Regions from separate parts of the Sporolactobacillus sp. KGMB 08714 genome, predicted to be linked through region 3. Evidence: riboswitches for the same ligand, from Rfam matches in the RefSeq annotation. Region 3 holds a riboswitch; each other region holds the start of a gene.
What was found. Region 3 has a riboswitch for S-adenosylmethionine ahead of Q6A92_RS10365 (O-acetylhomoserine aminocarboxypropyltransferase/cysteine synthase family protein). Riboswitches for the same ligand answer to the same signal wherever they lie in the genome.
Positions count from the first base shown of each region.

Region 1: it holds a riboswitch for S-adenosylmethionine, as region 3 does, so the genes downstream of both, Q6A92_RS08130 (YeiH family protein) here and Q6A92_RS10365 (O-acetylhomoserine aminocarboxypropyltransferase/cysteine synthase family protein) in region 3, are expected to answer to the same signal.
Region 2: it holds a riboswitch for S-adenosylmethionine, as region 3 does, so the genes downstream of both, Q6A92_RS17725 (hypothetical protein) here and Q6A92_RS10365 (O-acetylhomoserine aminocarboxypropyltransferase/cysteine synthase family protein) in region 3, are expected to answer to the same signal.

Region 1 is NZ_JAUUBW010000014.1:17,745-28,810, reverse strand. It holds gene Q6A92_RS08135 (nitrite/sulfite reductase) at 1-1,496, opposite strand, end outside; SAM riboswitch class I at 2,016-2,119, shown strand; gene Q6A92_RS08130 (YeiH family protein) at 2,345-3,700, shown strand; gene Q6A92_RS08125 (hypothetical protein) at 3,785-4,147, shown strand; gene metA (homoserine O-acetyltransferase MetA) at 4,456-5,364, shown strand; gene plsX (phosphate acyltransferase PlsX) at 5,577-6,590, opposite strand; gene Q6A92_RS08110 (ABC transporter permease) at 6,926-8,167, opposite strand; gene Q6A92_RS08105 (ABC transporter ATP-binding protein) at 8,160-9,059, opposite strand; gene Q6A92_RS08100 (branched-chain amino acid transaminase) at 9,268-10,188, opposite strand; gene Q6A92_RS08095 (L-lactate dehydrogenase) at 10,470-11,066, opposite strand, start outside.
Region 2 is NZ_JAUUBW010000056.1:70,538-81,002, reverse strand. It holds gene Q6A92_RS17745 (methionine ABC transporter ATP-binding protein) at 13-1,035, shown strand; gene Q6A92_RS17740 (methionine ABC transporter permease) at 1,032-1,697, shown strand; gene Q6A92_RS17735 (MetQ/NlpA family ABC transporter substrate-binding protein) at 1,759-2,589, shown strand; gene Q6A92_RS17730 (LysR family transcriptional regulator) at 2,998-3,273, shown strand; SAM riboswitch class I at 3,379-3,483, shown strand; SAM riboswitch class I at 3,557-3,656, shown strand; gene Q6A92_RS17725 (hypothetical protein) at 3,668-4,009, shown strand; gene Q6A92_RS17720 (hypothetical protein) at 4,260-4,484, shown strand; gene Q6A92_RS17715 (YjcZ family sporulation protein) at 5,209-5,340, opposite strand; gene Q6A92_RS17710 (hypothetical protein) at 5,787-6,074, opposite strand; gene Q6A92_RS17705 (S66 peptidase family protein) at 6,359-7,288, shown strand; gene Q6A92_RS17700 (GerMN domain-containing protein) at 7,835-8,854, shown strand; gene rph (ribonuclease PH) at 8,953-9,705, shown strand; gene Q6A92_RS17690 (XTP/dITP diphosphatase) at 9,759-10,304, shown strand; gene Q6A92_RS17685 (metallophosphoesterase family protein) at 10,304-10,465, shown strand, end outside.
Region 3 is NZ_JAUUBW010000021.1:8,870-19,935, forward strand. It holds gene Q6A92_RS10325 (NRAMP family divalent metal transporter) at 1-613, opposite strand, end outside; gene Q6A92_RS10330 (amino acid ABC transporter ATP-binding protein) at 1,125-1,868, opposite strand; gene Q6A92_RS10335 (amino acid ABC transporter permease) at 1,884-2,576, opposite strand; gene Q6A92_RS10340 (transporter substrate-binding domain-containing protein) at 2,577-3,386, opposite strand; gene Q6A92_RS10345 (hypothetical protein) at 4,189-4,470, shown strand; gene rpiA (ribose 5-phosphate isomerase A) at 4,618-5,310, shown strand; gene Q6A92_RS10355 (aldehyde dehydrogenase family protein) at 5,526-7,022, shown strand; gene Q6A92_RS10360 (ArnT family glycosyltransferase) at 7,547-9,013, shown strand; SAM riboswitch class I at 9,181-9,286, shown strand; gene Q6A92_RS10365 (O-acetylhomoserine aminocarboxypropyltransferase/cysteine synthase family protein) at 9,424-10,731, shown strand; gene Q6A92_RS10370 (NAD(P)/FAD-dependent oxidoreductase) at 10,847-11,066, opposite strand, start outside.

The sequences.
Region 1 (11,066 bases), on a different contig from region 3:
AATTTCAAAACTTCCGGTAAAATAAAGTCTGCAATTCTTCCTTTTAAGCGTTCATTAAAGTGGCCGCCGTCTGACAATGTTCCGCCGACGAAGATTTCGTAGGCATCAATCAATTGCTTGTCCCTGGTACGCAGTTTCAGTCCCTGAATGCCGATGTCGGCAATGTGGCGCTGCCCGCATGAATTGGTGCAGCCGACCATATTGATCCTCACAGGTACATCAATATCGACTTCTCGATCAAGGTAGGCGGCGATTTCTCTCATGCGGTCTTTTGTATTGGTGAGTGCGAGATTGCAAAATTCATTTCCCGTGCAGGCCATCGCATATCCCGTGAAATGAGACGGGCGGACCGGGTACTTTTTAAATAGGTCGTGCTCGAGCAGTTCCCCGATCCGATCCGTCGGAATATGCGGAATGATCAGATTCTGAGAATTGACCGTCCTCAGCTCGCCCGTTCCGTATCTTTTCGCGAGCCGTGCGAACGTCAGAAAATCGGAGGCATGAATCCGCCCGACGGGGACGCTGACCCCGACATAGCTCAAGCCGCGCAGTTTCTGCGGGTGAACTCCGTAGAAATAGCCGCCGTTCCAGCCGGACGTTTCATCGCGCCCTGCTGCCGGCAGCGGGCCGGTCAGCTCCAGCACCTTTTCCCGGAATTTTTCGATGCCCCAGTCCGCAACCAAGTATTTGAGCCGGGCTCTCGCACGGCTCTTCCGATAGCCGAAATCCCGGTACAGGGACGTCACGGCGGCGGCAACCGCTTTTGTCTGCTCCGGACGGATGAACAGGCCGAGCGGTTCCGCGAGATACGGTTTCGCCGCCAGACCGCCGCCCACCTTAACATGGAATCCCTTCACCCTTTCTCCATTGATGATCTTCGTCGCCGGGGTAAAAGCGAGGTCATTGATTTCGGCGTGGCCGGCATTATGAATATTGGCGTTGATTGAAATCTTGAATTTGCGCGGAAGGTTCGAAAAATCGGGATTATCCTGAAAGAAACGAAAGACTTCATCCACGATCGGACGCGTGTCGAACAATTCGTCCGGATCAATGCCGGCCAGCGGATTGCCCATGATATTTCTCGGTGCATCGCCTTCCGCTTCGCTCGTCGTCAGGCCCACCTGCTTCAGCCGCTCAAAAATTTCCGGCAGTTTCTCGAGCGGTATCCAGTGGTACTGGATCGCCTGCCGCGTTGTGATGTCGATGACATTCCGCGCATAAATTCTGCCGATGCCGGCCAGCGTCTCTGCCTGCTCGTTCGACATGATTCCGGACGGCACTTTCACCCGCATCATAAAAAGCCCTTTATCCTGCGGCTGCTGAACCGTCAATCCCGCATATTTAAAGTACATATACTGATCTTTCGGGATGGATTCAAATCCGCTTTCTGCATAGTTCGGAATGTCGGCAAAAATGGACAAGCCGTCTTTTGCCAGTTTATTAATTTCATTTTTATTAAGCCTTTCATTCTTTGCCCAGACTTTTTCATAAGCCATTTCCGCTCCATCCTCCCTTTTCTGAATCGTTGCGCTCGTTTTTTTATTTTAGAATAAAATCGTTCCCCTTTTTTCAAAAGCCGGGAAAAAGCCTGATAACGACGTCTTCGAAAGCGCCACTGAAATCCGCTGACCTGAACTTGAGTTTAAAGACCATTTTTTTGCCGGATTTCTGCGTTTAATCGGACTCGGTTTTCAATCACTCTGAATATTTTTTAATTTTGTAAAGTTCATTCTAGACTCATCTCAAAATATTGTCAATAATTCATATATGTATGATCGGATTTATGAGGGTGGCTTATCTTTTTCGGATTTCCGGATTAAGGAGCGGCTCACGAATGCCGGCCATAGAAATCTTTTCATATGATTGGAAAAACAGTCGCAGTTCGATGTTGTTGGATACCCGTTCCGCTTCGAATTTTTCGGGGCTGTTTAGCAAGCAGTAAACCGGATATTAATTTTATCATTTTGTCTTGCCTAAAACATACTAATATGGTAGGATTAACGCAACTTAATTGACTCTTATCAAGAGAGACGGAGGGAATTGGCCCGATGAAGTCCGGCAACCACTTTTTATAAAGTAAAGGTGCCAAGTCCAACAGGTTTTTCCTGAAAGATAAGGTTGACGGAGACATTCTTAATGTCGGTAGTCCCCATTCTTTCGGAATGGGGACTTTTTTGAGTAAAGGGGGTGATGCCGTGAGACAGAAAGAAATCTGCTGCACGATTTAAGCTGGTTCATTGTCTGATCGTCCGTTTCCGATAAGAGTCATTTACTTTTACTATCAAACCGGCACCGATTTCACCGTGAGAAGCAGCATGTTTTTATGAAGAGGAGGGATCACATTATGTCCGTTGATTTAACATCATCATCCGGTAATTCAGGATCGATACCAAAAACCGGCTGGCATGAGCTCATTCGAAAGGAAGATTGGTGGTCGGTCTGGATCGGCCTTTTTATCGTCTTACTGAGCATTTTATTCTGGCTATCCGGAAGTTCAATCAAGCTGCTGACCGCACAAATTCCTAAATGGAATCATTTTTCTTCTCTGGCAGGCGCGCTCTCGTCGCATGCGGGCTCAATCATTCTTTTATTCCTGACTTTTTTAATATTATTTTCATTAACAGCCTTCTTTCTGCACGAGAAAATCGGCCGGTTTGCCGCCGGCTTCACCCTGCTGTTCATCCTCAGCGTCCTGATCAATATTTTCAGTTCATGGAATTGGGCGCAGCAATACAATCTTGAAGCGCCGATCGTCGCACTTGTGCTCGGCCTGATCATCAGCAATTTGATCCCTGTGTCGGGATGGTTCTCGGCGGCGTTCAGAACCGAACTTTATGTCAAGGTCGGAATCGTCCTGCTTGGTGCGACGCTTCCCTTCACATTGATTTTCCAGGCAGGGCCTGTCGCCTTTATTCAGGCAACGATCATCGCTCTGGTCACTTTTTTCGTCATCTATTTTGTCGGGACAAAATGGCTCGGTCTGGATAAATATTTTGCCGCAACACTCGGCGTCGGGGGATCCGTGTGCGGCGTTTCCGCGGCCATCGCGGTCGGCGGAGCCATTAAGGCTAAAAAAGAACATGTGTCGATTTCCATCTCGCTTGTCGTGATCTGGGCCGTTGCGACTATTTTTCTGCTGACTCTGCTGGTTAAATGGCTGGGAATAGCTGCAGGGCCCGCAGGCGCCTGGATCGGCACATCGGAATTCGCCGATGCGGCCGGGATCACGGCTGCCAGTACATTCGGCGATCAGGCACTGACCTCGTTTACATTGATGAAAGTTATCGGCCGTGATATTTTTATCGGTATCTGGTGCTTCGTGCTTGCCTTCATTTCCGTCACTTACTGGGAACGAAAAAATTCCGGGACAAAAACCGACGCTTCGGAGATCTGGCGCCGTTTTCCGAAATTTGTGATCGGATTTTTTGCCGCTTCGGCCATTCTGACACTGATTATTGCAGGCGCCTCGCTTTCGGGGCGCAATGTGATCAATACGGATATCATCGCTCCGATTAAAGAATTCCGGACATGGGCCTTTACATTTACTTTCTTATCCATCGGCCTGACAACGCGCTTCAGAGAGCTGACCTCGTTTGGCTGGAAACCGTTTGCGGCCTTCAGTTCGGGCGCCGTTGTCAATATTGTACTCGGCTACGTCCTCTCTGTTCTGATTCTCAATTCGTATTGGTCGGCGTTATAATCTGTTCGAACGCGGACATAGATAGGCAATTTTTATCATGATCTTATTAATATTACGGCACAACCATTCGGGGAGATGTCTCCAATGAAGAAAAATCTGACATGCAAAGAAAGAGTCACCGTTATTTTCTATTATTTCCGGCGGCCGGAACCGAAAAATGTTGTCTCGCTGAATGGAAGGCGACATTTTTCCGGCGTAACCAGCGCCCGGCAAATAAGAGAACTGGCTGTCTTTCTGTCTCATCGCCTTGAAAAAATTGCCTGCATGACTGAACTTTTGCAGTCGGCGCATGATCAATGGCTCATTACCGCTAAAAAAGACAGAGTAATCATGGAGACGGAGTCATTTGAATCTCATCGGATTTCGGAATTATTGTCCGGACAGGGGTACAATGAGTCGGATTATGTTCTGAGGGTGGATTACGAAAGAAAATGGGGATTGCTGTGAAGTTTTCTTCTGCAGGCAGTCAATTGAAATAATTTTTTTACATGGAATCATAGTTAATTTTCAGCTCCCGGCCGAGCCGCCGGGAGCTGTTTTGCGAGCTGAAAACTTTACTTATCAGGCAATTTTTTGATTCACCTCATTCAAATTTCCGTTTTTAACTGCTCAGAGTTATTACTGGCTGCCGGGAAAAAACTGAGCTATACTTGAACTAATCTATCCGGACTGCACGGATGAAAGGGTTGCCGTTTTAAAGATCAGCGTTTTATAAAGGCTGTTAAACCAAGTTAACCGTGAGGAGAACTGATATTATGCCGATTAAAATACCTGAATTGCTTCCTGCCAGAGAAATTCTTGAAAAAGAAAATATTTTTGTCATGAATGAAGACCGGGCGGCACGTCAGGACATCCGTCCGCTAAACATATTGATTCTCAATCTGATGCCCGAGAAACAGAGAGAAGAGGCCCAGCTGCTTCGTCTGCTCGGCAATACACCGCTTCAAGTTAATATTTCTTTCATGCGGACGGCCACTCATGAATCGACGCACGCCAGTCATCTGCACATGGAACAATTTTATACGGTTTTCAGCAAAATCAGGAACAAAAAATACGACGGCTTGATTGTTACCGGAGCGCCGGTCGAGAAACTGTCCTTTGAAGCGGTTGATTATTGGCATGAGCTGGAGGAAATTATGGAATGGTCCAAGGCCTCCGTTACCTCAACTCTGTATATATGCTGGGGCGCCCAGGCGGCGCTTTATTACCATTTCGGTATCAATAAAGTACTTCTTCCGCATAAACTGTCCGGTGTATTCAGCCATACGCTGGCCGACCGGACGGAAAAACTGCTGCGCGGATTTGACGATGTTTATTTTGCGCCCCATTCCCGCTACACGGATATCGATCGCGCGGCACTTGCACGTCACCCGCAAGTTAAACTTCTTTCTTCTTCCGAAGAGGCCGGTCCCTTTATCATGCTGGCAAACGGCGGAAAACAGATTATGGTCACAGGCCATCTGGAGTATGACACGGGAACGCTGGCTTTGGAATATGAACGCGACACGAAGAAGAACATAAATCCGGATCTGCCTGAACATTACTTCCCCGGGGACGACCCTGCGCGACGGCCAGTGAACCGCTGGCGTTCACATGCCCATCTCCTCTTCTCAAACTGGCTGAATTATTATGTGTATCAGGAAACGCCCTATCGCTGGGAATGAAACCGGCGGGAATCTGCCCGGACATATTTCTTCGCAGACAGTTGTCCCAGCCGCCGGGAAAGTTCCTCTGAAAATATGATGGAGCAAGAAGCCGGGGCAAAGTCCGGATTGATCTCCACCGTTGAAATGAACAGAGCGCCCCCATCACCGGAAAACCCGGCCAGTGAGACGCCCTTTTTCATGTATACTTTCATTCGATATAGACTTTTTATTCAGGCCTTGCTGTTCAGCCATGCATGCCGGCTGTCGTTGATTGTTTCTCCGATGATCCTGACCACATGCTCCTCGACAACCGTTTTGGCCTGCTTGATCGCAGTGAACACCGCGTCGCTTTTGGCTGCGCCGTGTGCCTTGATAATCGGGGCGGCCAGGCCCATGAGCAGAGCACCTCCATAGGCGGAATAATCCATCCGCTTCTTAAGACCTTTCAGTTTTCCGTACATAAGCCCTGTCAGAATCTTTGAATAAAGCGAGCTTCCGAGTGTTTCTTTAAGAAGGGTCATGATCGACATGGCCGTTCCCTCAAGACTTTTCAGGACCAGGTTCCCGGAGAACCCGTCGGCAACGATCACATCGGCCGGCCCTTGAAGCAATTCGCGCGGTTCAACGTTGCCGATGAAGTTGATCGGCGCCTCACTCAGAAGCTGATAGGCTTTTTTTGTCAGTTCATTCCCTTTTCCCGGTTCTTCGCCGATATTCAGCAGACCGATACTCGGGTTAGAACGATGCAATACTTTTTCGGCATAGATTGAACCCATTGTGGCGTACTGAAGCATATTTTCAGGTTTTGTCTCTGCGTTTGCACCGACGTCGAGAAAGAGAAAGCCTTTATTTTCATGAATGGTAGGCAAAGTCGGAGCCAGTGCCGGACGATCAATGCCTTTAATTCGGCCGACACCGAAAAGGCCGGATGCCATCAGGGCACCTGTATTCCCCGCAGAGATAGCCGCTTCACAGCGTCCTTCCCGGACTTCCTGTACGGCAAGAACCATGGATGCCTGCTTCTTGCGGCGTACGGCCTGCACCGGCGCGTCCGTTCCTTCGATTTTTTCGGTTGTGTGCAGGATTTCTATCTGGCCTTGTTCACCGACAAGCGGTTCAAGCTTCTCTCTGTCACCAATGAGAACAAAATGCAAATCCGGGAATGCGTGCGCCGCTCTGATCACTCCTTCAACAATTGCTTCCGGTGCGTGATCTCCGCCCATTGCATCAATTGCTAATCTCATTTCTGTAGTCTCCTTTTCTAATGACGGACCAGCCGGTTGTGTCATCGAACCGTCCGGCCCCTTTTTACCGCGTGTCTTTCATACTCCTTGCAGACATACCCGACAATTTGTGCAGGCAAAGACATGACCGCCTTGCCTCAATACTTTAACACTAAATACGTTGACTGTCCAAGGAAGGTTTCAGAACTTTTTCAGATTGATCGTGCTTTCGGTCTGCTTTGCTCGGCGATCATGAAATATCGGACGGGCCGGCAGCGTAAAAAGCCGAGGCGGCCGTTCCTGTTTTGGGCCCGTCTTTTGATAAACAGTCATATTCTTACTGTGCCGGTCAAATTTTATTTGGACAGCGAGAACGCCTGCTTTATTTTTTTTACAATCGAACCGGACGTATAGGTAAGCACCGATCCTCTATAAAAGCGCAGGCTGAAAAGAAACAGGCAGATAATCGAAAAAGCGAGGATCAGAAGCGAAAGAAACGCTTGCCAGAGCCCCATATCCGTCGCGCCGATTCGCATCGGCATCAACATCGAAGACGTAAACGGTATATAGGAAAAAATCTGAACCAGCAGTGTATCCGGATTGTTCATTCCGCTGATCGCGACGAAGAAGCCGATCATCAGGATAAAGGTTACGGGCATCACCGACTGGCCGACATCCTGTACTTTGCTTACAAGAGATCCAAGGACTGCGCCGACCAGCGTGTACAGGATGCAGGCCAGTATAAAGAAAAGAAGCGAGAGAACAAGATAATAGGGAGAAATGGCTGAAAAGATATGAGTCATCATGTCCCAATATTTTCCACTATTTGAATAATAGGCTAAAATCAAGGCTGCCCCAATCAGAACCACAGTCTGGGTAAAGGCAAGGGCCAGGACTGCGGCAACCCTGGACAAGAGATGGATGGCCGGAGAAGCACTCGAAATGATGATTTCCATAATCCGCGAATCTTTCTCTGCTGCGATTTCTGAAGAAATAATTGACAGATACGATACGGCAAACAAATAAACAAGCAGGGCGATGCCGTAAGAAATAAATGAAGCCGTCGTTTTTTCCGAGCTTGTTTTTCCGCTGCTCCGGCTGTCAATAAGCTGTTGATTCAGGGTGACCTTTGCGGAAAGGATGCGCTGCGCCTGAGCCGTCGTCAGATGCATTTGCTGAATAATCAGTAGTTGATTGGCAGTCTGCACGTATTGTTCGAGCGTCTGCTGATCGTTCAGTTTCAGCGTGCTTTCCGAGCGGATCTGGGCGGCAAGCCGATCGTCTCCGCTTAAATTCAGCAGAAGAACGCCGTCCGCTTTCTGCTGCATCACTTCCTGATCGGCCTGTTTTACGCTGCCGGAAAAATGATTAAATTTAATGGTGCTTCCGCTTTGAAAAAGCGCTCCCGCATTCGCTCCGGTCTGATCGACGACGGTGATCTTCATCGGTTGACTGCCCGGAGAGAACCAGCTGCTGACGGTCGGCCACATGAAAATGGCGGCAAGTGCCAGAAGCATAATGATTGTCGTAATCAGAAAGGATTTAGCTTTCAGCTTGCTGGAATAGGACTGAAAAAAAAGGACGGAAAATTTAGACACGGACGCTGCCTACCTTTCGCTTAAAGATCTCTTCCAGGGACAGATAATCAAGGCTGAACCGTTCGATGAATCCGTTCTTTGTCACAAGCCGGAAGATCTCTTTCGCATTTTCTTCGTCTGACAGCAGCAGCCGGAAACAGTCTTTTTCCCGGATTACTGAGACGACGCCCGGCATCCCGGACAGTAATTGTTCGGAAAATGGGCCGCGCAAAGTCAGGTTAATTTTTCCAAACTGCGCCTTCAAGTCGCGGATTGCTCCGGTAAAAAGCGATTCTCCGCGTTTCAGAAGGCAGAGATGATCACAAAGCTCTTCCACATGATCCATACGATGGCTGGAAAAAATGATCGTTGCGCCCCGCTCCTTCAAGTCGATAATCGCTTCTTTCAGCAGGCCGGCATTGACCGGATCGAGACCGCTGAACGGCTCGTCCAGGATCAGGAGGGACGGCTTATGAATCAGGCTGGCAATCAGCTGTACCTTCTGCTGATTGCCCTTTGATAATGTTTCGGTCAGTACATTCCGCTTGTCGGCAAGCCCGAAACGTTCCAGCCAGGCCTCGGTTTCTTTCTTAAGTTCTGCCTTCCCTTTCCCGCGCAGTCTTCCGAAAAAAATTAACTGCTCTTCAACGGGCATTTTTGGATACATGCCGCGCTCTTCAGGAAGATAACCAATCATGTCTCTGTTCAGCGCATGGACCGGTTCTCCGTTCCACTTGATTTTTCCGCTTGTCGGGGCCAGCAGGTTCAGAATCATCCTGAAGGTCGTTGTTTTTCCGGCCCCATTCTGACCGATCAGCCCGAAAATTTCGCCGCTGTCCGCTACAAAACTGAGATCTTTTACTGCAGTGAAGTTCTGAAATTTCTTGGTCAGGCAATCCGCCTCAAGTGTCATCCTCTTCCCCCTTTTTTGATAATCTTATGTTTTTTGCTAAAGCAGGCGATTCCGGCTGTTAAAGTTTTCAATTGATCACTATTTAAATTTTAACACGAGTCTTTTCATGATTAAGTGAACGTTTGGTAAATAGACGATTTAAACGTAAAAAAAACCGGAGTGAAGAGCCGATCTCTCTTCACTCCGGCCTGCTTCCGTCCGGAAAAAATTATTTTGGGTATACCGGTGTGCAGGATTCCGCATACTTCGGATTCCGGCCCGTTGTAAGCCCGAAGAAAAGATCCTTGATCTGTTTACAAACTTCGCCTTCGTGCCCGGTTCCGATCGTTCTGTGATCGACTTCGACGATCGGAGTCACTTCCATCGCAGTGCCGCTGAAGAATACTTCGTCGGCGACATAGAGTTCGGATCTTGATATACTCCGCTCGACAACATCCAGGCCCAGATCTTCCCCGGCCAGCTTCATGACCAGTTCGCGGGTGATACCTTCAAGGATGTTATCTGACGGCGGCGGCGTGATCAGCTTGCCCTTCTTAAAGATAAAGATATTTTCACCGGATCCTTCACAGACCTTGTCGCCGTCCGTCAGGAAAACAGCTTCGTCAAATCCGGCACGCTTCGTTTCGAGTGCGGCGAGTGCGGAGTTCATATAAGCGGCAGTTGCTTTCGTGCGCGGCGGCAGCTGATTGTTCGACAGGCGTCTCCAGGAAGTGACGCCGACGCTCAGTTCGGGCCTGCCGGCATATTTATTGAGCGGCTGCGTATAAATAACAACCTTGACGTCACTGCTGTCCAGCGTCGGCCCGATGTCCTGAGCATCATTGTAGACAATCGGCCGGATATAGGTCGTCTGGCGGCAGTTGTTCTTCTTCAGCAGTTCCACTGTTCCGCGACAGAGATCATCGACTGTCAAATCGAAGTTCAGATTAACGGTCTTTGCCGATTGTTTGAGCCTTTCATAATGTTCTTTAAGCTTAAAACCGTAAAGCTGTTCTTTCTCTTCGTCCCAATAGGCCCGGATGCCTTCGAAAACGCCAAGGCCGTAATTGAACGCCTTGCTGCGGACGCTGATTTTCACATCGTCCTCTTTACTCAACTGACCCTGAAAATAAACATAGTTTTCTGACATGCAAACTCCTCCTCGTTTTCTGTTTATTGCAAAGAAGCCGGGCCGGCCTGAAAAAGAAAATGCCTTCGAGATAGTCACAGCCAATCCATCGTTTTGCGGTTATCATCCGTTTTTATGTAATTGACGAACCCGGCAACATCTGCTTCTTTTTTTTTGTAATTTCTATAATAGCACAAAATTACAGTTAATTTACATGAATTCATAAATTATAGAATGTTTTAATCGGCATACCGCGGCCGAGCCCCGTCAGAAGTCTTTTACGGGACCCTCTCTGCCGCCGTTTACTCGATCAGGCCGCCGGCTTTCATCGTCCCTCTGATACTCTGTACCGTGGCTTTCAGTTTAGCCAGTTCGTCTTCATCCAGCGGGACGGCCAGCCGTTTTTCGACGCCTTGACGTCCGACGACGCATGGCAGGCTCAGTGCCACGTCTTTCAATCCGTATTCTCCGTTCAAAGTTGTCGACACCGGAAAAATGCGGTGTTCATCAAGCATAACGGCCTTCGCAAGCGTGCATGCCGCCATGGCTACGCCTGAATTGGTCCACCCTTTCAGATGAAGAATGTCGAAACCGGTTTCAACAACCTTCTGCGCAATCTGCTCTTTCTCAAGCGGTGTATCGGGTGCAAAATAATCGTCCAGCCGGCCGGTGCCGATTCCTTCGATATTCAGCAGGCTCCAGGCGGGGAAAGCCGTGCTTCCGTGCTCGCCGAGCATATAGCCGTGAACGCTTTTCGGATCGACACCGTATTTATTGGCGATAATTTTTCTGAAACGTGCGGAATCCAGGCAGGTCCCGGTGCCGAAAATACGGTTTTTCGGATAGTCAAAAAAGTTCTGTGCCAGGTAAACCATTGAATCCAGCGGATTCGTGATAAA
Region 2 (10,465 bases), on a different contig from region 3:
GGGGCAAAATGCTTGATTCGATTAACACATGTAAAGAAGATCTATCAAACAAGTGCCGGCCCGGTGAAGGCTTTAACCGATTTAAACCTTGAAGTCAAACAAGGGGAAATTTTCGGAGTGATCGGTTACAGCGGCGCGGGCAAGAGTACGTTGATTCGGCTGATTAACTTACTGGAGAAGCCGACGGAAGGGCGTGTTGAAGTAGACGGGCAAGTGTTGTCCGACTTGTCCGAGAAAGAACTTAATCGGAGGAGAAAACAAATCGGGATGATTTTTCAGCATTTTAATCTGCTCTGGTCGAGGACAGTTGCTGAAAATATCGCATTTCCGCTCGAACTGTCCGGGCTGTCCAAAGAAAAGCGTGAGAAGCGCGTCGATGAACTGATCCGGCTTGTCGGCCTGGAGGGAAGAGCGTCTTCCTATCCTTCCCAGCTCAGCGGCGGTCAGAAACAGCGCGTCGGTATCGCGCGTGCACTTGCCAATAATCCGGCGGTATTGCTTTGTGATGAAGCGACTTCCGCCCTCGATCCTAAAACGACCGATTCGATTTTGCAGCTTCTGTCGGATATCAACCGTTCGCTCGGTATCACCATTGTCGTCATCACTCATGAGATGCACGTAATCAACAAAATCTGCAATCGTGTGGCCGTTCTGAACAAAGGGAGCATTGTGGAAGAGGGAGCTGTTAAGGACGTCTTTCTGAACCCGCAGCAAGCGATCACGAAGGAGTTTGTCGGACAAGTGGAAGCTCCTTTACGAGAGCGGATCCGGATCGAAAAATTCCAGGCGGCCAATCCCGACGGCAAAATCGTGCAGCTTCTTTTTGACGGGAAAACCGATCAGCAGTCCGTCGTGGACAGGCTGTTTCATGATGAGGCGCTTCGTGTGACGACGATTGTCAGTGAACTGGCACCCTCACAAAAAGGTTTTTACGGGGCATTGATTCTCCTGATTAACGGCCGCCGGGATTCCGTTCAGGCCGCTATTGAACAAATCAGATCTGAACACGTGAATGTTGAGGTGCTGCCGTCATGAGTCAGCTTTTTCCAAATGTCGACTGGATGGGGATGTTGACGGCGACGGGTCAGACGGTCTATATGACGCTCGTTTCGGGAGTCTTTACCTTTATTTTCGGGGTTATTCTGGGACTTGTCCTCTTTTTAACTGCAAAGGGGGGCCTGTACGAAAATGCGATCGTCTATCGGATCACGTCATCCTTTGTCAATATCTTTCGTGCCATTCCGTTTATCATTCTGATCATTCTGCTTATCCCGCTCACCGTCCTGATTATCGGCACGATGATCGGTTCTTCCGCCGCACTGCCGTCCATTATCATCGGAGCGTCTCCGTTTTTCGCCCGGCTCGTTGAAATTGGTCTGCGTGAAGTGGACAAGGGAGTGATCGAAGCATCGCAATCCATGGGAGCGAGCAGGATGCAAATTATTTGGAAAGTCCTGCTTCCCGAGTCGATGCCGTCGATTATTTCGGGCATGACGGTCACGCTGATCGCTCTGGTCGGCAATACGGCAATAGCCGGAGTTGTCGGAGCCGGCGGGCTCGGCACAATGGCTTATAATGACGGATTTGAAGCAAACAATAATGATGTGACTTTTGTTGCAACAATATTTGTTCTGGTCATTGTTTTTATTGTCCAGATTATCGGCGATATTATCGTACGCCACGTGGATAAAAGATAATAGATAGACAGACTGAGACGGGTTCCGATCCGATCAGCATAACTTAACGGGGGGATTGACTATGAAGAGGAAAATACTTGTCGTATCACTGATTTTAGCTGTTGTTTTTGTGATGGCCGCCTGCGGGAAGAGCAGCGGGAGCGGATCAAGCACTCAGAAGCCGGTAACTTTGGTTGTCGGCGCTTCGCCGGTTCCGCACGCCGAGATCCTGAAAAAAGCAGCGCCTATTCTTAAGAAAGAAGGGATCAATCTGGAAGTCAAAGTGTTCCAGGATTATGTCCTTCCGAACAAGGCGCTCGCTTCGAAGCAAATCGACGCAAACTATTTTCAGCATATTCCTTTCTTGAACTTATATAATAAGCAGAATCATACAGATCTCGTGAGTGTCGGTAAAATACACATCGAACCCTTCGGCATTTATTCAAAGAAATATAAGAATGTCAGCGACATAAAGGACGGAGCGACCGTCCAGATAAGCAACAATAAAGCGGAACAGGGCCGCATCCTGATGCTGCTTGAGTCAAAGGGGCTCGTGAAAATCAAATCGGGCGTTGATAAGGTGACAGCGACACTCAATGATATCGACAATATCAAGCATTTAAAATTCCTGCAGCCGATCGATCCTGCGCTGCTGCCTAAGGCTTATCAAAATAACGCGGCCGACCTGTTTGCGATCAATACCAATTATGCGCTGCAGGCGAATCTGAATCCGAAAAAGGACGCGCTTATTCTTGAAGGATCGCAATCGCCTTATGCCAACGTCATTGCCGTTCGAAAGGGCGATCAGAACAAGAAAGCAATTAAGGAACTTGTAAAGGTGCTTCATTCGAAAACGATTCAGGATTTTATCAACACGAAGTATAAGGGAGCCATTCTTCCGGTCTCCGATTGAATTGAAGCGACCGGCAAATGATTTTAATGGAATAGGCACGACACAAAAGGATCCGTTTCCGGTCTGAAAAATCGGGAGCGGATTTTTACATAGGATCGTTTTACAATTGCAAAAGTCATATTCAGATAAATCATATATAAATAATAGGAATAATGATTGACAGATTGTACGATAGGGCGTAAGCTCGTAGCAATGATAAGCCTGATCAGAGATTCGAGAGAGCTGTTTTCCGCGAGGCTCGGAGAAAAGTGTATGATTAAATCGCTTTTATTGAAAGAGCATGAAAAAGGGTTCCTCCAAAATTTTTGATTGAAAGTGCTGCTTTATTGAAAAGACAACGATCTATGAATCTATGCCTCCGCAATTGGATTGCCCACATATAAGATGCTTCTAAAGGAAAGTGACTGAATGATGACGATTGATCAACTGGACGCCTTCCTTGCCGTTGTCAAATATCACAGTTTCCATCTGGCGGCGGAAAAACTCTTTTTATCACAGCCGTCGATCTCTTCCCGTATCCAGGCTCTGGAGAGAGAATTGAACGCGGAGCTCTTTGTAAAGAACGGGCGCGGTGTCAAATTGTCGGAACAGGGAGAGATTCTGATCCCTTATGCCAAACGTATGGTGGGTACTTATAAAAAAGCCTTATCGAAGCTGGAAAATGGAGATACAAAGAAAGACTGACAGGTCCGCGGTCGGAAATGAGGCAGCTCAATCCATGGATAGAGTTTTAAAAAAATGTTATTGACACAAGGAACGGTTTAAGATAGAATATAGTCAATTAAATAATTCTTATCAAGAGAGGCGGAGGGACTGGCCCGATGAAACCCGACAACCAGCACATAAAATTGTGTACGGTGTTAATTCCAGCAGATCTAATCTGGCAGATAAGAAAAATAAAACGACTGAAGCGGTTATTTTTCTTATAAAGGAAAAAATAATCGTTTTTATTTTTTAACTGCCATCATTCTTATCAAGAGAGGCGGAGGGACCGGCCCCGTGAAACCTCAGCAACGGACTCTTTTCAGAGCGCTGTGCTAATTCCGGACGATTAATGAAGATAAGAAGGGATGTAGAAGTGTTGAATCACGCGGATTATGCCTGTGTCGATAATTATCTGGACTTGTTTCTTTATGCCGGCGAACTTCACGATAAAAAATGGCAGGATGAAATTAAGGCTAAATTGGCCGAACTTCAAAGGAGCAGGCTTGGGCCGGCCGGACAGAAGGAAAAGAATCTGAAACAACAGTATCGTAAAGTAAATCGCCGGATTCTTGAATTGTATCGTCTGCACGGCTGCGATGTGAGGAAAGTCTCCGATCAATTTACAAAAGAGCTTTTCAGATTGAAGCAGAAAAGGCTGGATCTGGGACGCAAGATTGATCAACTGAACTGTCGGAATCAACAAATTTTCGGCTGAAATGACAGGTTGAAATGCTTGGCGGCGCAGTTTTGTTGGTTGATAGATAGAATTTTTTTATGAATCAGTTATGAAAAAAAGGCGTGAATACTGCTTTTCACGTCCTATTAGTGTTTCAATTTTTTTCAAACTGCAGATTTGCTTTGATTGTGTCCATTTTTCATGGTAAATTTAGGTTGTGGAGAGAGGCATCATCGAAAGGGTAAAACGTGCTTTTCTTCCGCAACTATCACATTTGGAGGAATTTACAATGGAAAAAACAGATATGATGAACCAATCAATGATGATGCCGATGGATATGATGATGATGATGGAAATGGAAAAAATGATGACTCAGATGAAGTACATGCATATGATGATGGAACGAATGTCGGGCAAGGACATGATGATGAACAAGGATGATATGATGAGCTGTATGCACAAATGTGATGAAATGATGTCCTCAATGATGGACATGATGGGGAAAATGAATTAACCTCTTATCTATCAAGGGGGTTCAGAGGATTAGGCAAGACTATGTACCGACTGTGTGTCGAAATATATAAATCAACGCTTCTCATCTGTTCACCTGAACTTATGAGAGGCTTCTTTTTTTCTCGCTTTTTCACACGCAGATAGACCTTTTTGATCGATTCATCCTCGATGCGGACAGTCTTTCTGCTTCGTTCGATGTGTTTTTAACACATCCAACTGCCAACCAATGGCGCGAACGGATCTTCTTCTGAAGCAAGTACGATGTATTTTATTGCATCTCCGGTAAGATCATCATGTGCTTTAAAATAAAAATTTTTATTTTATTCTCTTTGAACCTCCCTGCTCAAAAGAAGGCATTTTCTCTATGCCTTGGGCAAAAAAGGCCAGATAATCGGTATGTGTTTATTTCAATAGATAGCATAAAATGTATTTAAACACGCAAAGCATCCCCCTCTATTAAAATGGCGGCACATACAATATGTATGGAAAGACAATGAATCTTTATAATAGACAAACAATTAACCGCGGCAAGATTAATCAGCTTACATTTTCATACAGACCGGCGAAGCAGTCCAAGCTAAAGCTTTGCAACATTCCTTGCGTGCCTGATTATATTCCGGCCTCTTACAAGCCGTTTTGAAAGTTCAAAAGGGCACCTCACGGGGGTACCCTTTTGGAGGGGTGATGCATACATGGGTTATGGATCCGGATACGGCGTCACCTGATCAATAAACGAAAGCAGCGCCGACGATAATCAACAGAATAAACAGAACAACAATCAGAGCAAAGCTGCTGACGGGATTGTACCCGCCGCCGCAATATCCGCCGTCATATCCCAAAGCGAAGCACCTCCTTATCACGTGGTAATATACTATATGAGCGGACAAGCGATCATGAAGGGGACAAATGGATAGATAAAAAAACCTAATTAAGGGATCAAGTGATTGAGAATAAAAAAAGATGTGTCTGCAGATAGAAAAATCCCTAGTGACAATTACAAAAGTTAAATAATGTCACTTTATCGCCGTTCACGAAAATATACCGCGGTTCGTCTGAACAGAGATCATCGCGCAGCAGTAGGAAAACCAGTAAACCACAAAAGACAGCGGCGTTCAAAAGGTCGGCAGCCAATACCCTTAAATCGGCCATAATCAGAGTACAAATCAGACTTCATTTATGTCCTTTCCCGCAATTCCGCCGATCGAAGCGGTCTTTTTCATTTAATGGCCACGAATCCGGATGGGCGGGAACGGCACTCAGAAAAAAAGGGGAACCTGAGCGGATTCCCTTTTCCGATAAACTATCAATACGGAGTCGGCAAATGTGTTCCTGGCGCGTGCCACCATGATTCAACTGTTTTCCAGGCAGTATGGTAGTCGTGCCCTCTTCCCATTAAATAACCAATTGCAACAGCTTCTCTTAATGCATGTTCATAGCCGAGATGCTGGGCTTCGCGCAAACCGTGGCTGACGGCGGGACCGATCAAATGAAGTACATGCTGCTCCTCGCTTACGGGCCGCTGGTACAAACCCGGATCTGTATTTCTGTAATCATGATAATACGAAGCATCAAATGGTTGAGCAAAGTTCATGCCTCTGCGCCTCCCGAAGTTTTAAATACTTTTTTAATTTATGCGCGTCTGGGGATGAGCGGAATAGGCAATAAGCATGTTTTGTTAAAGGAACTTCGGGATGCCGCTCTGCCTGTCGGTGCGAGGATAGGACGCAGCTGTGGAATGATCTTTTCTTTTTATGAACGATTCTGAGAATCGTGCGCGAAACACGGCATGACCATATAGAAAGTATCCGATCCGCTTACACCTATAGGCTCCGGCTGAATACAGTATGTTAGCAGCTGTAAAAGGGAGGGAGTGTAATGGCTACCAAACCGCCGATGCTCCGGCCGGGAGACACGGTCGGCATTGCAACACTGGGGAGTCCATTAGATCCGAACGTGATCAATCAGGGCATTCAGGGCCTTCAGAATATGGGATTTCAAGTGGTTGTCGGACGGCATGTTTATGCTCAGACCGGATTTCTGGCCGGGACGGATCAGGAACGCGCATCAGATCTGATGGACTTGTTTCATAACGACGATGTCAAAATGATTATTTCTTCAAGAGGCGGTGTCGGCGTTGCCGGCATTCTTCCTTATCTGGACTTTGATTTTATCCGCAGTCATCCGAAGATTGTCAGCGGGTATAGCGATGTCACCATCTTGTTGAATTGCCTGTACCAGTTTGCCGCTCTGATTGCTTTCAATAGTCTATTGCTTTTCGATTTTTCACCGAATACGCCTAGTTATAATTACAACCAGTTTTTTGCGGCAACCTCTACTACTGCGGCATCGCGGACGATCGAGAATCCGCCCGGCATACCATTAGTAAGCAGAATTCCGGGCAACGTAACCGGCCCCCTTGTCGGCGGGAATTTAACATCTTTTGTCGGAACCTTGGGGACACAATTTGAAATCGATACTACCAATAAAATTTTATTTCTGGAAGAGACGCATGCGCCGGCCAACACAGTTTATCGTTATTTTAGCCATTTGAAACTGGCGGGGAAATTTGATGACTGCTCCGGCATTCTTATAGGCGAGTGCACCCGTTGTCCAAACGCCTACCAGACATCTTACGAAGATCTGATCACCAGCGTTCTCGTCCCGCTTGGGAAGCCGCTCATGACTAATATCACATCGGCGCACGGCTATTATAAGGCTGCAATGCCCATCGGCGCCACGGTTAATTTAAATACGGTTAATAACACACTGACCGTACTGGAGCCCACTGTCAGTGCAACTTCTTAAGAAAATTCGGGCATCGTTGTCCGATCCTGTTGACACTAAAAACTATATCTTCGTTTGTTAAGACTTTAAGGAAGCATAAAATTCCGGCGGACGGCTGTATCGCGGCCGGACAAAAGCGCGTCGTTCTGCAGGCGTGTCGCAACGAGGCCTCCGGTTTCTCCTAAATCCTGTCGATCGGCAGGCTTTACTATCTCCGCTTCCTTCTGTTCATGAACTTTCCGGACGGCGGCTTGTGCCGTTATCCTGATGATAGGAATTTGTTAAACTGAAAAATTTTCACTGACGTTGATATTTATTCTGTGCTCATTGTCCGGAAATTCGCGTCGAAATAGTGTGAAAGAGGATTCCGGAGTGCCTGTACAGCGATTCTGGGCGGTGAAGTCAGCAGGATGGAAACAGTCGGTACACAAGCTGTCTGAATTTCCGCTTTTAATCCGTGCCTGTTTTTCTCGGATTCATAATCTATTTTTGCCGATCATTGGTCTACTTGTCCGGGATGTTCGTATACATGGTAGTACAATCTATGGGGATCAGGGAGGGTATGCCATGTTCTATCGACGATCATCTGTTACGGCAGCGGCCGTGCTGCTGGCGCTGGCTTTGCTTGCGGGGTGCGGGGCGGCCGCCGATCGCCAGCCGTCCAGCGTACAGTATGTAAAAAACAAATCGGAACTGGCTAAAACGGCACATAATATAAAATCTGTCCAGAGAGAGCTTTATCTGTCCGATGAGAACGGGCTTCTCGCACCGCAGACCGTCGCGCTGCCGGCCTCACCCGCTCCGGCCCGGCAAGTGCTGGATTATCTCGTCCAGGACGGACCGGTGACGGATCTTCTGCCCAATGGTTTTCGGGCGGTTCTGCCGGCGGGAACCATGGTCAAAAGTGTTTCCCTGGATCGGCAGGGGCTGCTGACGGCCGATTTCTCGTCAGAACTTTTGGACGCCCCGGTCAGTGATCAGGGCCGGATTGTTCAGTCGATTGTCTGGACACTGACTCAGTTTGATAACGTTAAGAAGGTAACTATTCGTGTCAACGGTAAAGCGCTAAACGGATGGCCGAACAGCAAACAGCCGGTCGGCCAGGAGCTGACCCGCTCGGACGGAATCAATGAGACGTTCGGCGGCGTGGCGGATGTGGCGGACAGCGTGCCGGCAACCGTTTACTACTTGTCTTCAAACAAGGGAAAATCCTATGACGTTCCGGTGACGGTCCGGATCGCCCGGAGCGGATCGGACAGTCTGTACAGTCTGGTCAATACGCTAATACGTGAACCGGCGGGAACGGTGTTCATCTCGACATTCAGTCCGGATACGGAACTGGTTGAGAAGCCGGTGGTCAAAAACGGAGTGGTTTATCTTCACTTCAACGATGCGTTATTTACAGATAAGGCGGCAAAAACAATCAGCGACGATGCACTCCGCTGTCTCGTTCTGACGCTTACAGGCGAGAACGGAATCCGGCTTGTATCGATCAAAGTCGGCAGCTCGGACAAGGTGATGCTGGAATCCGGCAAAATGATTAGCGGCCCGGTGTCCCGTTCGATGGTGAGTCCGGCCGGGTTGTAATCCTTTAAGAAAAATATGGTATAGTAAACAAGGGGCGGCGTACGGAGCCCTTCCCAACATTTTGCTTAAATATGAGGTATGCGGAGGCAGTTGATATGATGAGACCAGACGGAAGGGCGAATGACGAACTTCGCCGGATTCAGATAGTGCCGGATTTTATCATCCATCCGGAAGGCTCCGTGCTGATAACGGTCGGCCGGACAAAAGTCATTTGCAACGTCACGATCGAAGATAAGGTCCCGCCGTTCATGCGCGGACAGAAAAAAGGATGGATAACGGCGGAGTACGCCATGCTCCCGAGAGCGACTCCGGAGCGAACCATCCGCGAATCGTCCAGAGGGAAACTGGGCGGCCGAACCATGGAAATACAGCGCCTGATCGGCAGAGCGCTCCGTTCGGTCGTGGCTCTTGATGAGATCGGGGAGCGGACGCTCTGGATTGACTGCGACGTCATCCAGGCGGACGGAGGAACGCGCACGGCCTCCATAACAGGCGCTTTTGTCGCGATGGTACTCGCTCTTAAGAGGGCCGTCGATAAAAAACAAATCAGCAGAATTCCGGTCAAATCCTACCTGGCGGCCACATCTGTGGGCATCCATCCGTCATACGGTCCGATTCTGGACCTCTGCTATAAAGAGGACTCGACAACGGATGTCGATATGAATATAGTTATGAACGGGAAGGACGAATTCATTGAGATACAGGGTACCGGCGAGGAAGCGACATTCAGCAGGCAGCAGCTTTCCGTGCTGATCGATCTGGCGAAAAAAGGGATCCATCAGCTCATCGGTGCCGAAAAGTCGCTCATCGGCGATATACTGACCGAACAAAAGGCAGGGACGGAGAAGTGACCCAAGTATTGGTAGCATCGAATAATCCGGGAAAGATCAAGGAAATCAAAGCGATGCTCTTGAATTTTCAGGTTGAGCTTTATTCACTGAAGGACCTCGGCATCAGTGCCGAAGTAGCGGAGACAGGTTCCACCTTTCGGGAAAATGCGGCTCTGAAAGCAGAGACCCTTTCTAAAAAGACAAAAATGGTCACGATTGCCGATGATTCAGGGCTTGCCGTCGATGCGCTGGACGGAGAGCCCGGGGTCTTTTCCGCACGCTATGCCGGGACGGACAAAAACAGCGAGCGCAATATTGATAAACTGCTGGATAAATTGAAAGACGTGCCGCCGGAGAAGCGGACTGCCCGTTTTATCTGTGTTCTGGCACTCAGTATTCCGGGAAAACCGACCCGTTTTGCCGAGGGGCGGTGCGCCGGGCTGATAACAAACGGCCGAAGAGGAATGGGCGGATTTGGCTACGACCCGGTTTTCCTGATTCCGGAAAGGCAGCTGACTTTTGCGGAAATGGGAGCAGCGGAGAAAAATAAAATCAGTCATCGTGCGCATGCATTGCAGAGGCTGCGCGAAAACTGGGGCAGCTGGTTGGGGGGAGATTAATGAAGTGGCTAATTGTCAGTGATACGCATGGATTGAGGCGGGAAGTGGCTGAACTGAAAGAACGTTATGCCGGACAGGTTGAAGCCTTCATTCACTGCGGCGATTCGGAACTTGAAGCGGACAGCCGTGAATTGGACGGCTACATAACGGTGGAAGGAAAC
Region 3 (11,066 bases):
TGCTTTTTTTGCCTCTGAGGCCGCCTTCAAGCAGTCGATGCCCGCCCGAGAACGATATGTACCCTCCGACCGTACCGCCGACAATCGTCACGATCGAATAAAAATCAATATGGGAAGGAAAAAAGGTATGGACGGCCGCCTGGCCGAACGGCGGGGCACTGACCGCGACAATAAAGATAATGAGAAGCACTTTTACGACCGCAAGCAGCTGAACGGTCCGATCCATGACGATCAGGGCGTTGCGGACAAGAAAGATGATCAGAGCAATAGCTCCGCCAATAATCGCTCCGTTTTCCGGCGATATGCCGAAAAGCACATTAAACCCGAGACCGACGCCGCCGATATTGCCGATGTTAAAAGTCAGACCGCCGATAACAATCAGAATAGTCAATAAATAGCCGAGACCGGGCAGCAATTCGTTCGCGATCGTCTGCGCTTTCTTCCCCGAAACAACAATAATGCGCCAGATATTGAGCTGAACGCCGATGTCAACCAGAATACAGATTAAAATAGCGAAACCGAAATCCGCGCCCAGCTTCGAGGTAAAAGCCGCCGTCTGAGTCAGAAACCCGGGTCCGACGGCCGACATCGCCATAAGGAAGGCCGCACCCATTGCAACATTGAATGCCTTGCGTTTACCGTTTTCCAAAAGATTCACCGCCTGAAGTTAAAATATAACACAATTATACATATTTTTAAAATCTTTTTCAAATTATGACGGTTCTTCAGAAATCTTTTTGCCGCTATACATTTTGAAACTTTTTAGTGCGAATCAAAAGCCTCTGTTCAATCCATCCTCTGTTTCTCCTGCCGGCCTTCCAAAAATGCGGGCCGTATTTTCAAGTGTCGGATAATTTTTCTTTGTCCGTTCAATACTTTCTGTCAAAAGCGAAAAGATATTCTCCAATGGTCTGTGCTGTTAGTAAAATTTTTTCAAAATGGCTGTCCGATTCGAACGCGGCTCAAGGCCTCAATGTGTCGGCAAGTTGCAATCTCCGCTGTCTGGCCGGCTTTATTTTAAATGAAGCGAAAGCCCCCTGAGATCGGAGGAATAAATCCGATTCCAGGGGGCCGCTGCGATGCAAATCCCGGTTTTCAAGGGTTGCTTCAGTTTGTTGCGATACTCATACCTGCTTCAGAATCCGGCTGAGGAACTGGCGGACCCGCTCATGACGCGGATGACGGAAAATAGACTCGGGACCGCCTCGTTCAAGAATGACGCCGTCATCCATGAACAGCACTTCATCCGCAACTTCCGAAGCAAATTTCAGTTCGTGAGTTACAATAACCATTGTCCAGCCTTCCTGAGCCAGATCCTTCATGACTTTCAGCACGTCGGCAACCAATTCCGGATCCAGAGCGGACGTCGGTTCGTCGAAAAGAAGCAGTTTCGGTCTCAAAGCCACTGCCCGGGCGATGCCGACCCGCTGCTGCTGCCCGCCGGACAGCTGATGCGGATACTTGTCCAGATGCGCCGACAATCCGACCTTGCCGAGAATCTGCCTGGCATCGGCAGCGGCTTTTTCTTTCGGCACCTTTTGGACAAAAACCGGCCCTTCGATGACATTTTCCAGCACGGTTCTGTGCGGGAACAAATTATAGCTCTGAAAGACCATTGCTGATTTTTGACGGATTCCGCGAATGGCGCTTTGTGAAACCGGCTGTTCAAAATCAACCGTCCGGTCACCAATCTGCAGCGTTCCTTTTTCAGGAATCTCAAGCAGATTAAGGCTGCGGAGAAGGGTTGTTTTTCCTGAACCGGACGGGCCGATAATGACCAGCACTTTTCCTTCATCCAGAGTAAAATCAATACCCTTCAATATCGGATGCCCGCCAAAAGATTTGTGAATATTGCTTGCTGCAAGCAGCATCATGTTCTCCCCTTAATTTGAAGCCGTATAGCGATCCAACCGCGCTTCGACCCATCCCTGCAGAAGAGAAAGGAAAAAGCAGAAAATCCAGTAGATCAAAGCAGCTTCCGAATAGAGCAGCAGAAAATCATAACTTGTGGCCGTTATCTCCTGCGCTTTTCTGAAAAGTTCCGTTACCGTCACCGTTGAGGCCAGTGAGGTATCCTTCACCAGACTGATAAATGTGTTCGACAGCGGCGGAACCGACACGCGCGCGGCCTGCGGCAGGATAATCCGGCGCAGTGTCTGAAAATAGTTCATACCGATTGTGTAGCCGGCTTCCCACTGGCCTTTCGGTACGGATAGTATCGAAGCGCGGATTGTTTCAGCGGCATAACCGCCGACATTCAATGACAGGGCGGCGATCGCACCGAGAAACGGACTGACTTCGATGCCGAGATCGGGCAGGCCGAAGTAAATAATCGAAAGCTGCACAAGCAGAGGCGTGCCGCGAATGATCGAAATATAGACCCGGGCAATCGTCTGAAGCAGTCTGACGTGAGAAAGCCGCAAGACAGCCATAATCAGCGCAATCACAAGGCCGAAGATAAAAGAAACAACGGCCAGGGGAATCGTGTAGACCAGGCCGCCTTCTAAAATCGGCCAGAAAGACTGCGCGGCCAGCTGCCAGTCTATTGTGATCTGGCCGAGTACAAAAAATGACATTTACTTACTGATGTCCTTTCCAAAATACTTCTCCGATATTTTCTTCAGTGTACCGTCTTTCTTCAGCGCCTGCAATTCTTTTGTGAAAGCCTTATCCAGTCCGTTTCCTTTCAGGACAGGAAAAGCAACATTCGCGCTATCGGTCGGCACAACAGCGGCAATTTTCAGGTTATTATCCTTTACCGTATTGAAGTACTGCAGCACGGCACCCTGATCGTTAACGAGCGCATCCGCACGGCTCTGACTGACGAGTTTCAGCGCTTTTGACAGATCATCTTCTCCGATGATCACCGCTCCCGCTTTCTTTGTTTCTTCTCCAAAATTGCTTGTCAGACCTTGGGCTACTTTGACACCCTTCAGATCGTTCAAAGTTTTGATCTTATTATTATCTTTACGTGTCACGATCACGGACTGCGATGTCGAGTAAACACTGGAAAAATCATATTTTTTCTGACGGTCCGGCGTCACGGCCACGTCGTTGGCAATTGTATCAAACCGTTTGGCATTGAGTCCCGCAAACAGTGAATCCCAGGCCGATTCTTCGAATTGTACCTTGACGCCGAGACGCTGTCCGACCGCCCGAATAACGTCGACATCGAAGCCGACCAGCTTGTTCGTTTTGCTGTCGTGGTAAGTATAGGGCGCATAGGTGCCCTCCGTACCGACCGTGAGCACGCCCTTCTTCTTAATCTGATCCAAGGCAGTGCTCGCAGACTTCGCGGACTTCGATGAGCCGCTGCTTTGCGAGCTGCAGGCTGCCAGGGAAAATGCCAGAGCGGCAATCAATAATCCCACAATAAACTTTTTCACTTCTCTATTCCTCCCTGTTCCGTATCCCTCCGGCCGCACGCTCTGCTTCTTTATGCGTGTGCCTGAAACACCGTTACTTTTCGCCTGACTACGCAGCCCACCCTGAGAATTGTTTATGCAGAACGGATCAATCCCAAGTAAGCGCATGTCATTAAACGGCAAATGATCATGTTGATTCTATCATTATTTTGTCAATCAGGCAATCGGAGATTTTCTGCCGGCCCCTTTCAGCGGAGCCTGCTCAAGCGATAATCTTGCTGCCGTTCCTCCCCGCCGTTATCAGCGCATCACCCGGTTCTTTCATTATTATGCACCGATATCCGGCCCATAATAGAGCAGGAGGAATCTTTTCGTCAAATGAGAATCCCTTCAACTCATGTATCCGGTCGGGTCCCGGCGTGAAAGTGCCTTCGATTCTTTCAAAAAACGACCGGCTTGCACGAGCGCCGGTCTATCTCCCCGAATGTTCATGTGATCGGCGGTTTATTCCGCTGAAAAGAAAGATAACGTGCATGAACAGGCATTAAATGGCGGAAACACCCGATCTTTTTCTTCGGCCTGCCGCGTATTTCTGTGAATCGCGGCTAAAATCGCCGGGAACCGCCGGGAACCGCCGGCCTGTCATCAGTAAATCGCCGATTCTCATCGGTAACCGGCAGGATATCGGCAGAAACGTGCAGAAAATCAACAGCAACAGCCAAAGAATCGGCAGTAACCGAATCAGAATCAATAAGTGCAAATAATCAGAACAGCAAACTCGTCCCCGATTGATTTAATCAATCGTGGCTGGGAGATTTATCAATTGCTGTACCTGATTTATCTTCGATCAGCTGCTGATTGTCGGTTCCGGGCGATGGGGGCGATGGGTTCGGTTGATCCGAGCCGTTTATCGGTCGCTGTGTGCCCCGTATCGGTCGTCGCACCCCGTTTATCGGTCATTTCAGGAAGTTTATCGGTCGTCCCGGGGAGTCGATCGGTTGTGGCAGAAGTTTATCGATCGCGGCACGCTCTTCGTCTTTCGAAAGAGCGGCGGTCTCAGGAAAAGTCGATCATCAATTGGCGGCACAGCGGGACAATAAGCTAAAGAATGCTCGTATTCCATCATTCTTTCAGACAGCAGTATGGGCGTTCGAAAATTGTTTGACAGGGCTGGGGGAGGAAGGTACGTTTAAATGGAATACGTACCTATTTGGTTTAGCAAAAACACGCAATACTGCGGGAGATGATCGGGATGAGTGAAAACATGATCAAAAAAGACTGTGCGCGGGAAGCATTAAAACTGATCCGCGCCCGCATGATCATCGGTTTGGGCGGTGGAAGCACGATCGGCTACCTGATCGATTTTCTTGGGAGTGCAAAAGATCTTCGCGTTAAAATTGTGACCCCTTCCCTAGAAACCGAACTGCGATGTCTGGAAAACGGACTGAATGTGCTGCATACCGGGACGGTCGATCACATTGATCTCGCTTTTGACGGCTGCGATCAGGTGGACAGACAGCTCCATGCGCTGAAAAGCGGAGGCGGCATCCACACCAAAGAAAAATTAATTGCCTCAATGGCCGACGAGTATATTTTGCTCGTGGATGAATCGAAAGTTGCAGACAGGCTGACCTTTGAGCAGCCCGTCGTTTTGGAAATTCTGCAGGACGCGGCGGCTTACGTCAAAAGAAGAGCGGCCGAACTGGGCGGCAGGCCGGTGATGCGCAAGAGCGCGGCAAAGGACGGTTTTACGGTGAGCGATAACGGCCATCTGCTGATGGATGTCTTTTTTAAACAGGTGGACGACATCGAGACGCTTGAGCGGGATTTAAAGGCGATCAGCGGTGTGATCGATACTTCTCTTTTCACAAATGTCGTGTCCCGGGCGCTTGTTGCCGGCAGCACCGGCGTGCAATGGCTCTTGAAAAACCGGCCGGTCCGGTGAAAACACTGCTTCCGACGGCCGCTGCCGTGTCCATTACAAGTCTTGTCAGAGCGTGGGGAAACGATCCCGTTATCTCTTTGAATCCGGCCGCTGATTCGTGCAATAAGCCGTTCATTTGAAAAAATGAGCGTTTTCATTTTGTTTTTTAACCATTGTATTTATAATTAAATTGTAACAAATAATTCATTTTCCTACACAGGAAGGGAGATTGATTTATGAGCGTACCAGAATCAGTATTGAACCAATCAGTTGACTCTGAGTATAAACTTTACATTGGTGGAAAGTGGGTTGACGGTTCGCATAATAAGAAGCTGACAAGCTATAATCCAAGCAATGGAGAAAAGCTCACTGAATTTATCGATGCCAGCCATGAAGATGTCGACGCCGCTGTGAAAGCGGCTACAAAGGCATTTGAAACATGGAAAAGCGTCGGCGTTCAGGAAAGAAGCACGATCTTGCTCAAGATTGCCGATCTGATTGACGCAAATGCCGACCACCTGGCACTTGTCGAAACTCTGGATAACGGCAAGCCTTTGAGAGAAACGAAAAATATCGACGTTCCGGCAAGCTCGGACCATTTCCGTTATTTTGCCGGAGTGATTCGTTCTGAAGAGGGCACGGCCAAGGCACTCGACGAGAATACGCTGACGATTAATCTGAAAGAACCGATCGGCGTCGTCGGTCAGATTGTCCCGTGGAACTTTCCTCTGCTGATGGCTGCCTGGAAGATTGCGCCGGCAATCGCTGCGGGCAACACGGTCGTCATTCATCCCTCCTCATCGACATCGCTCAGCCTGCTGGAATTGGCCAAACTGCTTGACCAGGCTCTTCCGGCCGGCGTCGTAAATGTCGTAACAGGCAGAGGCTCCGATTCCGGCGATTACATGCTCCATCATCCGGGTTTTGCAAAGCTGGCTTTTACGGGTTCAACTGAAGTCGGCTACAAAGTCGCTGCGGCCGCAGCCGATAAATTGATTCCGGCAACTCTTGAACTCGGCGGGAAATCGGCGAACATCTTCTTTGACGACGCACCGTGGGACAAAGCGATCGAAGGCGCTCAGCTCGGTATCCTGTTCAACCAGGGCCAGGTTTGCTGCGCAGGCTCCCGCTTGTTTGTCCAGGAAGGTATCTATGACAAATTCGTCGCGGCCCTGAAAGACGCCTTTGAAAAGGTCAAAGTCGGTCTTCCATGGGAGGACGGCGTTCAGATGGGCGCTCAGGTCAACGAACGCCAGCTGGACAAGATTCTGAACTATGTCAAAATCGGCGAAGATGAAGGAGCGAAGCTGGTTACCGGCGGCAACAAGCTGACAAAGGACGGCCTCGATAAGGGCGTGTTCTTGGCTCCGACCATTCTCGCCGACGCGAAGAACGATATGCGCATTGCTCAGGAAGAAATCTTCGGACCGGTAGCAACTGTCATAAAGTTTAAAGACGCCGATGATGCAATTAAGCTGGCCAATCAATCGGAATACGGACTTGGCGGCGCCGTATGGACGAGCAACCTCAATACGGCCCTCCGCGTAGCACGCGGCGTAAGAACCGGACGCATGTGGGTTAACACATACAATCAGCTGCCGGCAGGTGCTCCGTTCGGCGGTTACAAAAAATCCGGTATCGGCCGCGAAACGTATAAGAGTATCCTTGATGCCTATACACAGACGAAGAACATCTTTATCAGCACAAAAGAAACGGTGGACGGCCTGTATTAATCTAAACATTTCGGCCAAAAGGGCAGGAATACGAAGCCCTTTGTCCGTCGGGAGACGAGCGTGTTTTACGCTCGTCTCTTTTTTAATTTTTAGTGGAAGCGCCGCGCTCTGCGCTCTGTCCGGCATGAAGCTGCCCCTTCTCCCCGCAGCGGCGGCTTCGTCGCGCGCCAGGAGCCCGGCAAAGCGGGCTTTCCAGTCATTCCTTCTCTCATTTACAATATCTTCACACGCGGAACTGAGTGGAAGTGCCCGATAAAAGCGTTAAAATGCGAATAATATACATGTTTTTGCGTGATCCGGCCGAAATTCGAACAGTTATGTTCCTTGCCGGATTCGTGAGAAAAGACCCTGTCTGCATCAACATCCCGTCGGCGGCCGGCAATGGCTTATCACCGATGCGATCTCAAAAATATCTTCGGCAATCAGCCATTCGTACCGGTATGAACCCTATCCGGTTACACGATAATATATGAGAAGAACAGCTTGCTGTCTATTTAAGAATAAACAAGAAAAGGGAGTTATTCATGGACCGCGTATCAAAATTTAATAAGCCGACTGTCATTTATTTGCTGACGATGGCAGTTCTTTTTGTGGTTGCCATTTATAACCTGTTCTATCACCTGGGCAGTTTTCCGTTCGCCAGTTACGATGAATCACGCCATGGGGCCAGCGCATATGAAATGCTGCAGAGCGGCAATTATCTTGTCAATACATATATGCACCACACGGACTATTGGAATCTGAAACCGCCGCTCAGCTTCTGGAGCATCATGCTCGGCTATAAAATCGCCGGTTTTAACGCTCTGGGGCTGCGGCTCGCCTCCGCTGTCTGCGCCCTTCTGACAATTGTTATGGTGGCCGCCTTCACATTGAAAAAGCACGGAAAACTTGCCTCGGCTATATCCGCGCTCGTTCTGATCACGTGCATCCAGTTCTTAACAAACCACAGTGCCCGAACCGGAGACCCGGATTCTCTTTACGTTTTTCTGTTCACGGCGGCGATTCTGGCTCTGCTGCTTTCAGGGAAAAACAACAGATGGATCTATGTTTCGGGACTGGGTTTTTCGCTTGCTTTTTTAACAAAAAGCTGGCATTCGTTTAACATCGCAGCCATTATCGGAATTTATCTGATTTTTTCAGGTAAATATAAATCGTTTTCATTTAAAAACTGGTTTCTGCTGGCATTGAGCATGTTTGCGCCGATCATGGTCTGGGCCGTCTTCCGATATCAATATGACGGCCTGGCTTTCTTCAAAGGGATGGTCACCTACGACTTGCTGACCCGATCCACGAGGACAATTGAAGGGCACATCGGGGGCTGGCTCTATTACGCCGGAATCATTTCCCATTTTTTTATTTATTGGCTTGCCGTCCTGTACGGACTGATCCTCGTTTTTCTAAGCAAACGATTTTCTTTTCAATCAATCAGAAAGCTGAAACCCGAAGAACGGGCCTACTGGATCGGAATGATCGCATGGATTATTGTGCCTTTAATCTTCTTCAGCCTGGTAAAAACAAAAATAAGATGGTATATTCTCCCGATTTATCCTGCGCTGTCCATCGTGATCGCCATTTTCTCCGCCCGGCTTTTGCAGAGCGGAAGATGGATGCTGAAAATCTTTCTGCTGGCTTCCGTACTGCTTGTTTCCGTTTCCTATGAACTGAAAATTAACAACTACCTAACCCATATCCATCCCAGCGTGCAGCTGGAGCTGATTCAGAAACTGCGCGGAGTGGACGGGATTAAAGGCGACAGTCTGTTTTACTACAACAGAAAAAAAGTATGGCCGCAGAATGCGGTTTTAGAGGGGGAGCTGATCCGCGACCTGCATGCAAACAAAGGAAATTTCAATGAATTTTTACGGACAGACAAGGCCTTGCTTTTAGTACAAAAAAAATATTACACGCCAAAATTGATGAAGGCTAATCGCTTAAAGATCATGGTATCCAATCCGTGGGGTTTCATCGTTTATAAATACAAAAGATTTTAGGTGCCTTTTGATTGCCGATATCCGCAGCCGGCCGGCGGAAGCAGGAATTTCATCAGCGATGTGTTTTCCGACCGGGCAATGTTAAATTCGATTAAATATATTAAAATACTTGTATTTAAATATTGACAAAAACAAATCAAGGCGTTAGAATTATCACAATTAAATAAATCTTATCAAGAGTGGCGGAGGGACTGGCCCTGCGAAGCCCGACAACCAGCACGTCTGAGTGTGTATGGTGTTAATTCCAGCAGATTAAATTCTGGCAGATAAGAAAAGAATCGGCTAAAAGGCTGCTTTCCTTTTTTTCTCCAGGAAAGCAGCCTTTTCACGTGCAGCTCTTTCCAATCTGTAACTCTTTCCGATCTAAGATTTTATTTAATTAAAAATTAAGGGTATAGGGAGAGATCGAAATGGCTGAAGAAGAAAGGCATTATGGTTTCGAAACATTGCAGGTTCACGCGGGGCAGGTTCCAGATCTAACGACACAGTCGCGCGCTGTGCCGATTTATCAGACAACCTCTTATGTTTTCAAAGACGCCGATCAGGCGGCGGATTTTTTTCAGCTGAAAAAGCCGGGCAACGTTTACGGCCGGATCATGAATCCGACTGAAGATGTCTTTGAAAAACGGGTCGCCGAACTGGAAGGCGGATCGGCAGCGCTGGCCACCTCTTCGGGGCTTGCAGCCATTCTATATTCCATTTTGAATGTCGCAAACGCCGGCGACAATATCGTTTCCGCCGAGGCGCTCTACGGCGGGACCTATGAATTGTTCAATGTGACACTCAGGAAACTGGGCATTGATGTCATTTTCGTTGATCAGGATGATCCGGAAAACTTCCGGAAGGCAATCAATGACCGTACTAAAGCACTTTACGGCGAGACGCTGGGCAATCCGAAAATCAACGTGTTTGATACCGAAGCCATTGCCAAAATCGCTCATGAAAACGGGATTCCGCTGATCATCGACAATACGTTCGGCACACCGTACCTGAACCGGCCGATCGATTGGGGCGCCGACGTGGTGGTCCATTCCGCGACAAAGTTCATCGGCGGTCACGGTACAACGATCGGCGGCGTACTGGTTGACGGAGGAAAATTCGACTGGGCGGCAAGCGGCAAATTCCCCGATTTTACGACACCTGACGAAAGCTATGGCGGCCTCGTCTACGCTGATCTGGCCCCTGCCTCCTTCGCAACAAAAGCGCGCGTTCAGCTGCTGCGCAACACGGGCGCAACCCTCGCTCCGCAAAGTGCCTTCTACTTCCTGCAGGGACTGGAATCCCTGTCCGTCCGCGTAGAACGCCACGTTGAGAACGCACGCAAAGTCGTCAAGTTCCTGAAAAACCATCCGAAGGTCACATGGGTCAATTATCCGGAACTCGAAGACAGCCCATATCGTGAGCTTTCGAAAAAATATTTTCCGAAGGGTCCCGGCTCCATCTTCACGTTCGGCGTCAAGGGCGGCCTGGAAGCCGGCAAAACACTGATCAATAACGTGAAACTGTTCTCCCTCCTCGCCAATGTCGGCGATGCAAAATCGCTGATTATCCACCCGGCCAGCACGACACATGCCGAACTGAATGAAGAGGCACAGGCTAAAGCGGGAATTACGCCGGATCTGATTCGTCTTTCCATCGGCATTGAAACGATTGACGACATTATTTACGATCTCGACCAGGCGCTGGCTAAAATCCCTGCAACGGTAGGCAGCAAGTAATCAAAGAGAATAAAGCCGTCTCAAAAACATGGGGGATTGTTCAGAATAAGAGAGCCCTCCGGAACCGCCAAAGTTCCGGAGGGCTTTTTTTATCAGGCAGCCGATCGCGTCTGCTTTATTTGCTGAGGCCGAACCTGCCTTTTTTCAGCATGGTTTCCAGGCCGCCGATTTTGACAAGCGACCGATTTTCAATGATTTTCTTCATGAAAAAGGCCGGATACCCCTTAAGATTCTGGCCCATCACTTGACCGACCGCGTCTTTTCTGCCAAGCGAGCAGACCGTTCCTTTGGATTTATAGATGAAGTTTTTCAATGTGTGCCCTTCGGCCAGTGCC